3 regions of the Yersinia vastinensis genome follow, and region 3 is predicted to be linked to each of the others. Evidence: predicted binding sites of a transcription regulator. Region 3 holds the regulator's gene; each other region holds the start of a gene.

Region 1 (3,286 bases), 1.1 Mb from region 3:
TAACACTGGGATATTTCCACGTAATCGCAGAGCCGGTTTCCGATTGGGTCCAAGACATTTTCGAACCCGCGCCCTCACACAATGCCCGCTTAGTCACAAAGTTGAGGATACCGCCAGTGCTATCTGCCCCAGCAAACCAGTTCTGAACCGTTGAATATTTCACTTCTGCATTTTTATGCAAAATGACTTCAACCACCGCGGCATGTAGCTGATAACTGTCACGCACCGGTGCAGAACACCCTTCGATATAGCTGACATAGCTGTCTTCGTCTGCAATCAAAATAGTGCGCTCAAACTGACCGGTTTTAGCTGCATTAATGCGGAAGTAAGTTGATAACTCCATGGGGCAGCGCACCCCTTTGGGGACATAAACAAAAGTACCGTCGGAGGCCACTGCCGCGTTGAGGGCAGCAAAAAAGTTGTCTTTGGCTGGGACCACAGAACCCAGATATCGACGTACCAACTCGGGGTATTCCTGAATGGCTTCACCGAATGAACAAAAAATAATGCCCTGCTCTGCGAGCTTCCCGCGATACGTGGTCGCCACAGAAACCGAGTCAAAAATAGCATCTACCGCCACTTCCGCCCCTTCTCGTACCGGGACACCAAGCTGGGCGAAGGCAGACTCTACCTCTGCGGTGAGATATTCGTTGATATTATGCTGCGACATATCTTGCGATGTCGTGCCATCGGCTGACGATTGCTGCACCGCACCGGGCTGCGAATCACAGCTGTCATCACAACTGCCACAAGACGGGGCTGAATAATAACTATAATCTTGATAATCCAGACTTTTGTAGTGTGCTTTCAGCCAGTGCGGTTCTTCCATCTCCAACCAACTTCGATAAGCACCGAGGCGAAACTCCAGCATCCATTCAGGCTCATTGCGTTTCGCTGAAATAGCGCGAATCACATCTTCGTTGATGCCTTTCGCCAACTCGTCTGTAGCAAGCTGGGTAAAAAAGCCTTCTTTATAGCGACCATCGCTGACCCAAGCCTGCACATCATCTGGGACTTCTACATTGCTTCGTGTCATTTCGTTTACATCGCTCAAACGCCAAAGCTCTCGCCACACCCGCAGGAATGTTGAGCTTTAGGATTATTAAATTTGAAAATCTGATTTAGCCCTTCACGGACGTAATCCACCTCGGTACCGTCGATAAATGGCATCGCTTTGAGTGGCACGTAAAGTCTGGCGCTACCGTGTTCGAAAACCAGTGCGTCGCTGGCAGGCTCCTTCGCCATGTCCATTACGTAGGCAAACCCAGCACAACCCGATTGCTTGACGCCAAGCTGCAACCCTTTTATTTCCGGGTCTTGCTGCATGAGCCGTGTAATCTGTGCGGCGGCGCTGTCAGTGATTGTCACGCCTTGCCAGACATTGTCGTCGAGTGAGAATGTCCCGACTGATTCCTGTTGCATATGCCCTACCTTTTTCTCGCTGATAATTGATGAATCAACACAGATTGTTCACAATGGTAGTGATAATAATTATCACTTCAACCGTTTGTTTTGCAGGGATATTAAGAAAAGTGTCGTTTAAACCCCGTATGAGGCGGCAACGAAGAGAACATGCTGCGATGGCCGAAGAGGTCGGGAAGAACAAGAACACTTTTATCGCCATGAAATAAAAGAATAATTTCCACAGCAACACTCGAATCCCTTGCTATCTCAAAGGCTAATCGCAGTCAGTCTCTGAGTTTTTTAAACATTCATAAAAAATACCTATTTCTCCATTAACTTTAGCTGAAAACCCCCGCTGGGGAAACCTATCATAGAGATTCGCCGCATTTATCGGATAAACAAAAGTTGCCATTAGGCGAGAGAGAGGAGCGTGATGGAAGATTAAATGACACAAGGCCAGCTAAGTGGCCCTGAGTAGGATAATGACTTGTATTATGTGTGGTTATTGACGATTACCGTGTTAATACCGCGGTGGTTAAACGGGAAGTACAACACAACTGACCTTGTTCATCAAAAATCTCAATTTGCCAAACCTGATGGCTACGGCCAACATGAATGGCACGACAACAACCTCGGACTTTTCCAGAACGAGCCGCCTTAAGATGATTAGCATTGATTTCTAACCCCACCACTTGCTGCCCCTCAACGGTACATAAATAGCCCGCCATTGATCCTAGCGACTCGGCCAGTACCACTGATGCACCACCATGAAGCAGGCCAAAAGGTTGAGTAGTCCGTTTATCGACAGGCATCGTGGCCTCCAACTCATCATCTGTGAATCGGGTGAACTCAATTCCCAGATGCCCAACCATACAGTCCTGACTTTGCTGGTTTAGCTGTTCCAGCGTCGCGGTACGTTTCCACAGCATTGATTGTCTCCCTTTAGCCCTTGTACTCGAAATTGCAGCAGTGTTAGCTGCTATCTTTTACCCGAATCACTGACTCTACGATCTACACACTAAACCAGTTCAAGCAAAGCCTGTAGTGGGTGGCGTAAGCCATTACCTTCAACGCGCTTAACCTGGCTACGACAAGAATAACCGGTCGCTAAGCAACGTTTCCCTGGTAATTTTTGTAATGCTTGTTGCCAAGACAGTGCATAAATACCCAGTGAATTCTCGATGTTTTTTGCTTCATGACCGTAAGTTCCTGCCATTCCGCAACATCCCACACTGACGTTTTCCAGTTTGGCACCGTAACGGGAGAATATCGATGCCCAATGCTGACTACTGGCCGGCAGTGCTGTGGTTTCGGTGCAATGACCAAACAGATACCAAGACTCACCACTCAGTTGTTGCTCTGGTTGTTCCACCAAGGCCACCTGTAGCCATTCATGAACCAATTGCACATTAAAATCACCCCGATTATCGCCCAGAATCTCTTTATATTCATCGCGATAACAGAGCACCAATGCCGGATCAACTCCCACCATAGGTATGCCCAACAACGCGATACGATTGAGGAAATCTGCCGTTTTACGTGCTGTTTTAGCAAACCGTTGCAGGAATCCTTTGATATGTTGGGCTTTTCCATTGGGTGAAAATGGCAGCAATACGGGGTTAAAGCCTAACTTTTCCACCAACCGGACAAAATCAGCCACAACCTGAGCATCATAATAGCTGGTGAAGGGATCTTGCACGATCAGCACATGCTGGCTGCGTTCAGCAACAGGTAACGTTTCCAACTGCTCCAATGTCATGGTACTGGCGTAGTGACCAGACAATGATTGCTTCAGTGTTGGGCTGGAAAGCAGCGGTAAATCCACCATACCAATGCTTCTTCGGCTCAACTCACCGACCCAAGGTTGTTTTAGGAAGAAATT
Region 2 (3,286 bases), 1.3 Mb from region 3:
ATCAGTTTGATTGTGCCAAAGAGGGCTACGTCAATTTAATGCCGGTACAGCATAAGGGATCAAAACAGCCCGGGGACAGCCCAGAGATGATGCAAGCGCGTCGGGCATTTCTTGATGCAGGTTATTATCAGCCTTTGCAGCAGCGTATCTGTGAGATTCTAGATACGGCACTCCCTCTGGATGCTGCCATGTTACTTGATATCGGTTGTGGCGAGGGGTATTACACTGCTGAGGTTGCAAACCGACTCAATCGGCAGCGCCAAGTATCCGTATTTGGATTAGATGTCGCTAAAGTGGCCGTAAGATATGGAGCAAAACGTTACCCACAGGTGAATTTTTGTGTGGCCTCTAGTCACCGGTTGCCCTTTGCTAATCAGGCGCTTGACGCCGTATTACGTATTTATGCACCTTGCAAGGCCGCCGAGCTGGCACGTACTGTCAAGCCCGGTGGTATTGTGGTGACAGTAGCCCCTGGCCCACGCCATCTGTACCAGTTAAAAGCACTGATCTATGCCCAAGTACAACTCCATGACGATAACCAAGAGTATCTAGATGGATTTGAGTTAGTCAGTCGTGAAGAATTGGGCTATGAGATGAAGTTAACGGGTAAACAGGGTTTTAATTTATTGCAGATGACGCCTTTTGCCTGGCGTGCCTCCATTGACACGGGGCAAGAGCTGGCGGCGCGACAATCTTTTATCTGTGAAACAGACTTTGTTATCGCTCTGCATCGTCGTAAAGAAGAACCTGCTATCGAGAGTAATTCGGTAGCGGAAAGTTAGACTTATCTGTGCCTGCTTGGCCCGTTAGATTTTGGGCCACAGGTATATATAAATTGATATTCGCTATATAATTATTTTTGAATACCACAATGAAACGCCCCTAAGGGAAATATTATTATGGTGATAATAGTATGTGATTATTCCCTGGTGTAGGATTACTTATTAACTTAAGTCAAATTTGTAGTGTGTTATTTTTATAGCGATATTAATTTATTTTAGGTCCAGATTTCGCCAAGTTCTTCCGCCGGATTCAGTCACTAGAATCGAGGGGATAAAGCGTATCTGTTCTGCAACTTTTAGCGCTAAATCAGCGACTTCCTGTTTGTTAAGTATGCCACTGCCGTAATTGAACTCTCCCTCCGGTAATTTATAAACTTTTTCTCTGCCGATAAGACGGGTAAATCCTGCATCAATCATTTTTTTATTCAGAGTCTCGTAATCGCCTTCCACTGCATTATGCAAAACGACACTGACCGTAAAGTACGGCATATCTATTTTTCCAATCAGTCATGTGATGATATTTATATATCATATCGCTGTTCACGATATTTTGACCGGTGTCTAATTGCGAGAAATGAGGTGAGAATCACCTTGATAAGTTAGTGGGCATACGGTGAGGCCCAAATGTTTTATTGCGTAACTAATACAACTCGGCGGTGAGAAATTTCTTGGTTACGATAAAGAATCATAGGCTTTGCTGAGATCAGGTTTATTACACAACTGATCCTATTTTTTTACTCATCAAAAAATAATCCCCTTGAAATGCAGAAATGCTTGCATCAACTGATGTTATCAGGATAATTCCGAATCTTTATAATAAGCATTCTCATTAGTGGCTGTTTTGCAAAATTCAGGGGCATCAATACGATGAATAATACAATTTCTATCCGCGTGAATCAGAAACGGCATGCACCGCGTCTGTTGTGCGTTATGATTGGTGCTGCACTCGGCACTTTATCTGCATCTTCATGGGCTGCAACGACAACAGCTGATGCAGCTGAAAACGTAAAAAAAACCAGCACAGTGGCAGACACGGCGAAGGTTGATGAAAGCCAAAAAACCGACACCATCACAGTTGTCGGGACGCAAGATACTTTCCGCGCGGGTGGTAATGACTTAATTCCAACTTATCTGGATGGTCAGGTAGCGAATGGTGGCCGTATTGGCTTCCTCGGGCAGCAAGATGCCCGTAACGTACCATTTAACGTTATCAGCTATACCTCCAAAATGATCGAAGATCAGCAAGCAAATTCCATTGCTGATGTTGTCAAAAATGATGCTTCAGTCCAGAACGTTCGTGGCTATGGCAACCCATCACAAAACTACCGTATTCGTGGCTATAACCTCGATGGCGATGATATCTCATTTGGTGGTTTGTTCGGTGTTTTACCTCGTCAGATCGTTTCAACTAGCATGGTTGAGCGGGTAGAAGTGTTTAAAGGTGCTAACGCCTTTATTAACGGCATCTCGCCAAGTGGTAGTGGTGTAGGCGGGATGATTAACCTAGAACCTAAACGTGCGGGTGATACGCCGCTGACTCGTGTTAGCGTGGATTATGGTTCATCTTCACAAGTGGGCGGTGCGCTGGATGTTGGGCGTCGCTATGGTGATGACGATCAATTCGGTGTGCGGGTGAACGTATTACATCGTGAAGGTGAGAGCGCCATTCACGACCAGAAAGAGCGTACTACGGCTGTATCGACTGGCTTGGATTATCGTGGTGATCGGGCTCGTACGTCACTGGATGTCGGTTATCAGAAGCAAACAATCCATCATATGCGTACCGATGTTGCTATTGGTGGCGCAACCGTTATTCCTGAACCGCCATCCTCGACCTTGAACTATGGTCAGTCGTGGGTGTATACCGATCTGGAGACCACCTTCGGTATGTTGCGCAGTGAATATGATGTCAGCCAAGATTGGACGGTATATGGTTCCATTGGGGCCAGCCACAATGAAGAAACTGGCCAATATGGTTCACCGACACTGACAAGTGCCAATAACGGCGATGCCACTATTTCTCGACTGTATGTTCCTTATGCATCCGATTCTATTGCAGGTCTGGGTGGGATTCGTGGTCACTTTGATACCGGCTTTATTACTCATAAAGTGAACTTGGGCTATGCTGCTAACTATCGTACAGCCAAGTCAGCTTGGAATATGTCGAACCCTGTTAATACCAATATTTATAATCCGGGCGTCATTGATTTCCCACCGACTGCGTATAGCAGCACCAGCCAAGACCCACAACTGAATAGTCAGGTGCGAGCTTCAGGTTTTTCATTGTCTGATACCTTATCCATGATGGATGATAAGTTGATCGTGATGTTGGGGGTTCGTCGTCAGGAAGTCACTATTCGTAACTTTGACAGTGGAGTGCCAAACAGCGCTGGGTCATTGGATGCAATGAAGGTCACGCCTATCTACGGCATTATGGTGAAGCCGTGGGAGAAAGTGTCTCTGTACGCTAACCATATTGAAGCCCTCGGTCCGGGTAAGTCAGC
Region 3 (3,286 bases):
CAACTCGCTTTACCGACGAAGCCAAAGTCTTTAGCTTTGCACCAAATAACATGCCGCAAAATGCTGAAACGTCTGTGGACCGCGATGGTAATTACTTCAGTGCGAAAAGTGATAAACCTTGGCCGGGTGTACACGGAATTTCCGGTCAATCGTGGAATGAAACCGTGCGTACTGATGAACAGATGGAGTACATGATTTTTCCTCGCGTATTACCGTTGGCGGAGCGCGCTTGGCACCGTGCATCTTGGGAACAAGATTATAAAGCAGGCCGCGAGTACAAAGGTGGTGAGACGCAACAGGTGGATACCCAAGCGTTACACACTGATTGGCAACGTTTTGCCAATATTATGGGCCAGCGTGAGTTGGCAAAACTGGATAAAGCCGGTATTGCCTACCGCTTGCCAGTACCCGGCGCACGAGTTGTCTCTGGTGTATTGGAAGCAAATATTTCCTTACCGGGCTTGATTATTGAGTATTCCACCGATGGTGGTCAGCAATGGCAGAAGTATGATGCCAAAGCACAACCTACAGTCAGTGGTGATGTATTTATCCGCTCGACCAGCCCGGATGGTAAACGCAGTAGTCGTGCGGAACCGGTTAAAATCTGATGGTTTTTTCAAAGTGCTGTGTCTGATGTTATTCCTGTTTGCTTGGTTTTTGAGGTAAACAATATTAAGTGAAGTTGAGTTGATGGTTTTCCCCCGGCATGTCCGGGGCTTTTTTTGCCAGAAATATCGTGATGGGCAGTCGGTTTGGGCGGTGGTAAGGGCGGTTTGATTGTTTGAGGTAGACAGAAATGTTCAAAATTAGATAGGGAAGGAGGGCGAGGTCTCAATAAGAAAGACCACCTGAGTCCCGGCCGAGCTGAACTCGGATGATTGAACGGGAAAGGTGGCCATCTTGCTGATGGGTTTATGTTCACCAGATAATCTCTGGATAAAAATAAACCCTAACATTATTCGGTACTTAAAATTTCAACGCTTAAAGTCTTTATAAAATCAATGCGATAACATAATGCCCAATAGATTTCAAATTGCAGGACGGCGGCAATCAATGGAATCCCGATGAGCTTACATCAGTAAGTGATTCGGGTGAGTGAGAGCAGCCAACACACCTGCAGTGTGAAAGATGATGGACATACTTTATCTTTTATCGTGCGCAGACTCATTTTCGCGGCAATCGCCGGTCTCACAGTGGCCGTACAAATACAGACTGTGATTGGTCAGTTTGATACCATGCTGTTTAGCAATTTCACGTTGAAGCGATTCAATGGATTCATTACTAAACTCGATCACTTTGCCGCAATCAAGGCAAATTAGGTGATCATGATGGTGCTGCTGCGTCAGCTCAAAGACTGATTTACCGCCTTCGAAATTGTGGCGGGTCACAATACCGGCATCGTCAAACTGGTTGAGTACACGGTAAACCGTGGCTAAACCAATTTCTTCACCGATATCGATCAGCTTTTTATAAAGATCTTCCGCGCTGACGTGATGGCACGCCGGATCCTGCAACACTTCCAGAATCTTAAGCCGGGGCAGTGTTACTTTAAGTCCAGCGTTTTTTAAGGCTTTATTGTTGTCAGTCATGCGGATTCAGTCCTGTTACTATCGATTCAAATTAAGGCTGTTCAGCCTATGACATCCGTGGCGCAATAATTACAATTGCGTCTCATTATAGAACTGCTAGCCCCAAATGAAAACCGTGGTTGTTAACAAAGATATAATTGCACACTTTGTCAGATTAATCATGCAATGTATTGATGAATGGGATTGTTGCATGCTTCAAGTATAAAGCGGCTACGCCGAACGTTACACATTTGTAGCGGTTTATTTTCATTTTGCACAGATGATAATGCTGATCTGTGGGCTGCTTAACAAAGCGCATTCTGACCACAAATAAAACCATGTGAAATTTGTGACTATAAGCCGAGCTTAATGAGATTAAGAGTCTGTGAGGGGCAAAAAAAAGAGCGCCAAAAGGGATTGAAATTTATGGAAACGCTTAGCGGAGTACATCATCCACCAAGCGTTTCCTATCTGACAAATTTAGCCAGTGATCTCGGCCAGATTCAGCTCTTCACTGATCTGTTTAACCCAAGCTTCAACACGTTCATTGGTCAATTCTGGCTGGCGGTCTTCATCGATAGCTAATCCAATGAAATGATCATCATCAGCCAGACCTTTAGATGCTTCGAAGTGGTAACCCGCAGTCGGCCAGTGACCGACGATTGCGGCACCGCGTGGTTCGATGATGTCGCGCACGGTCCCCATCGCATCACAGAAATATTCTGCGTAGTCTTCCTGATCACCACAACCGAACAAAGCAACCAATTTGCCATTGAAATCGATCTCTTCCAGTGTTGGGAAAAAATCATCCCAGTCACACTGTGCTTCGCCGTAGTACCAGGTAGGGATACCAAGCAGCAGGATATCGAAACCTTCTAAATCTTCTTTACTACTTTTGGCAATGTCGTGAACCTCAGCAACCTCTTTGCCCAGTTGCTTTTGGATCATCTTGGCAATGTTTTCGGTATTGCCAGTATCGCTGCCAAAGAAAATGCCTACAGTTGCCATATAACTTAATACCTTTTAAATTCAAATAGTTATGCCAATTACTGAGCACGCTGCCCAACAATATAACACATTTCATAGGGCGACATCATGCCAGAAAACGCCGTCAGGCTCATATCAAGTTCATGCGATATTAAATTTTTGTGAGCCGCTCAATCTTATAACGCTATTGCCGATAACCTTTGTGTAACTGAATGGTTGCAATTTGCGGTGCCAGGGGGAAAACCGCCAGATGAAAGTTTGTCGGGAAAGGAGTTGTCGTTAGCTGTATGGAACGTCCTTTATTGCTTTTAGGTCATCAAATAACACCAGAGTCTCTATCGGTAACTATCCGATATATAAGGGGAACGAACATGCAGTTTTTAAAAAATATCACCATCAGAGTTGCATTACTTTGGGTGCTTGGCGCCTTTTGTCTGCTTTGGGGCGGCGTATCCACTTATACGTTGCTGTCACTGAACCAACTCACCCAATCCTCTAACGCCAATAGCGTGCTGGTTGAAAACATGAATTTGGTCAATCAGGGGACAGATCAATACTTCCGAATGGTAACTCGTCTCGCCCGTGCAGTGGATTATCGCCAAAGCGGTAACATTGCAGACGCAGATAAAGAGCTAAAATCATCCAATGTCGCGCTGGAGAATCTGAAGAAAAAACTCGCAGAGTTTAAGGCTATCGATCATGCACAGATTGATCCTGCTTTAGTTACTGGA

The links. The regulator Fur, encoded in region 3, represses iron uptake genes when iron is present. The targets are predictions, from matches to a motif close to ATAATAATGAGAACNACTATCAA.
Positions count from the first base shown of each region.
Region 1: sufA (Fe-S cluster assembly scaffold SufA) is a predicted target of Fur. The motif match lies at 1,476-1,498, and genes of this name have one in related genera.
Region 2: ACIOG0_RS09435 (TonB-dependent siderophore receptor) is a predicted target of Fur. The motif match lies at 1,596-1,618, and genes of this name have one in related genera.

Region 1 is NZ_CP173260.1:2,239,123-2,242,408, reverse strand. Features, by position in the region: gene sufB (Fe-S cluster assembly protein SufB) at 1-1,036, opposite strand, end outside; gene sufA (Fe-S cluster assembly scaffold SufA) at 1,051-1,422, opposite strand; gene ACIOG0_RS10510 (hotdog fold thioesterase) at 1,917-2,333, opposite strand; gene ACIOG0_RS10505 (FAD-binding and (Fe-S)-binding domain-containing protein) at 2,423-3,286, opposite strand, start outside.
Region 2 is NZ_CP173260.1:2,037,879-2,041,164, forward strand. Features, by position in the region: gene rlmA (23S rRNA (guanine(745)-N(1))-methyltransferase) at 1-782, shown strand, start outside; gene ACIOG0_RS09430 (hypothetical protein) at 993-1,271, opposite strand; gene ACIOG0_RS09435 (TonB-dependent siderophore receptor) at 1,650-3,286, shown strand, end outside.
Region 3 is NZ_CP173260.1:3,342,236-3,345,521, reverse strand. Features, by position in the region: gene ACIOG0_RS15580 (beta-N-acetylhexosaminidase) at 1-608, shown strand, start outside; gene fur (ferric iron uptake transcriptional regulator) at 1,143-1,589, opposite strand; gene fldA (flavodoxin FldA) at 2,049-2,576, opposite strand; gene ACIOG0_RS15565 (methyl-accepting chemotaxis protein) at 2,927-3,286, shown strand, end outside.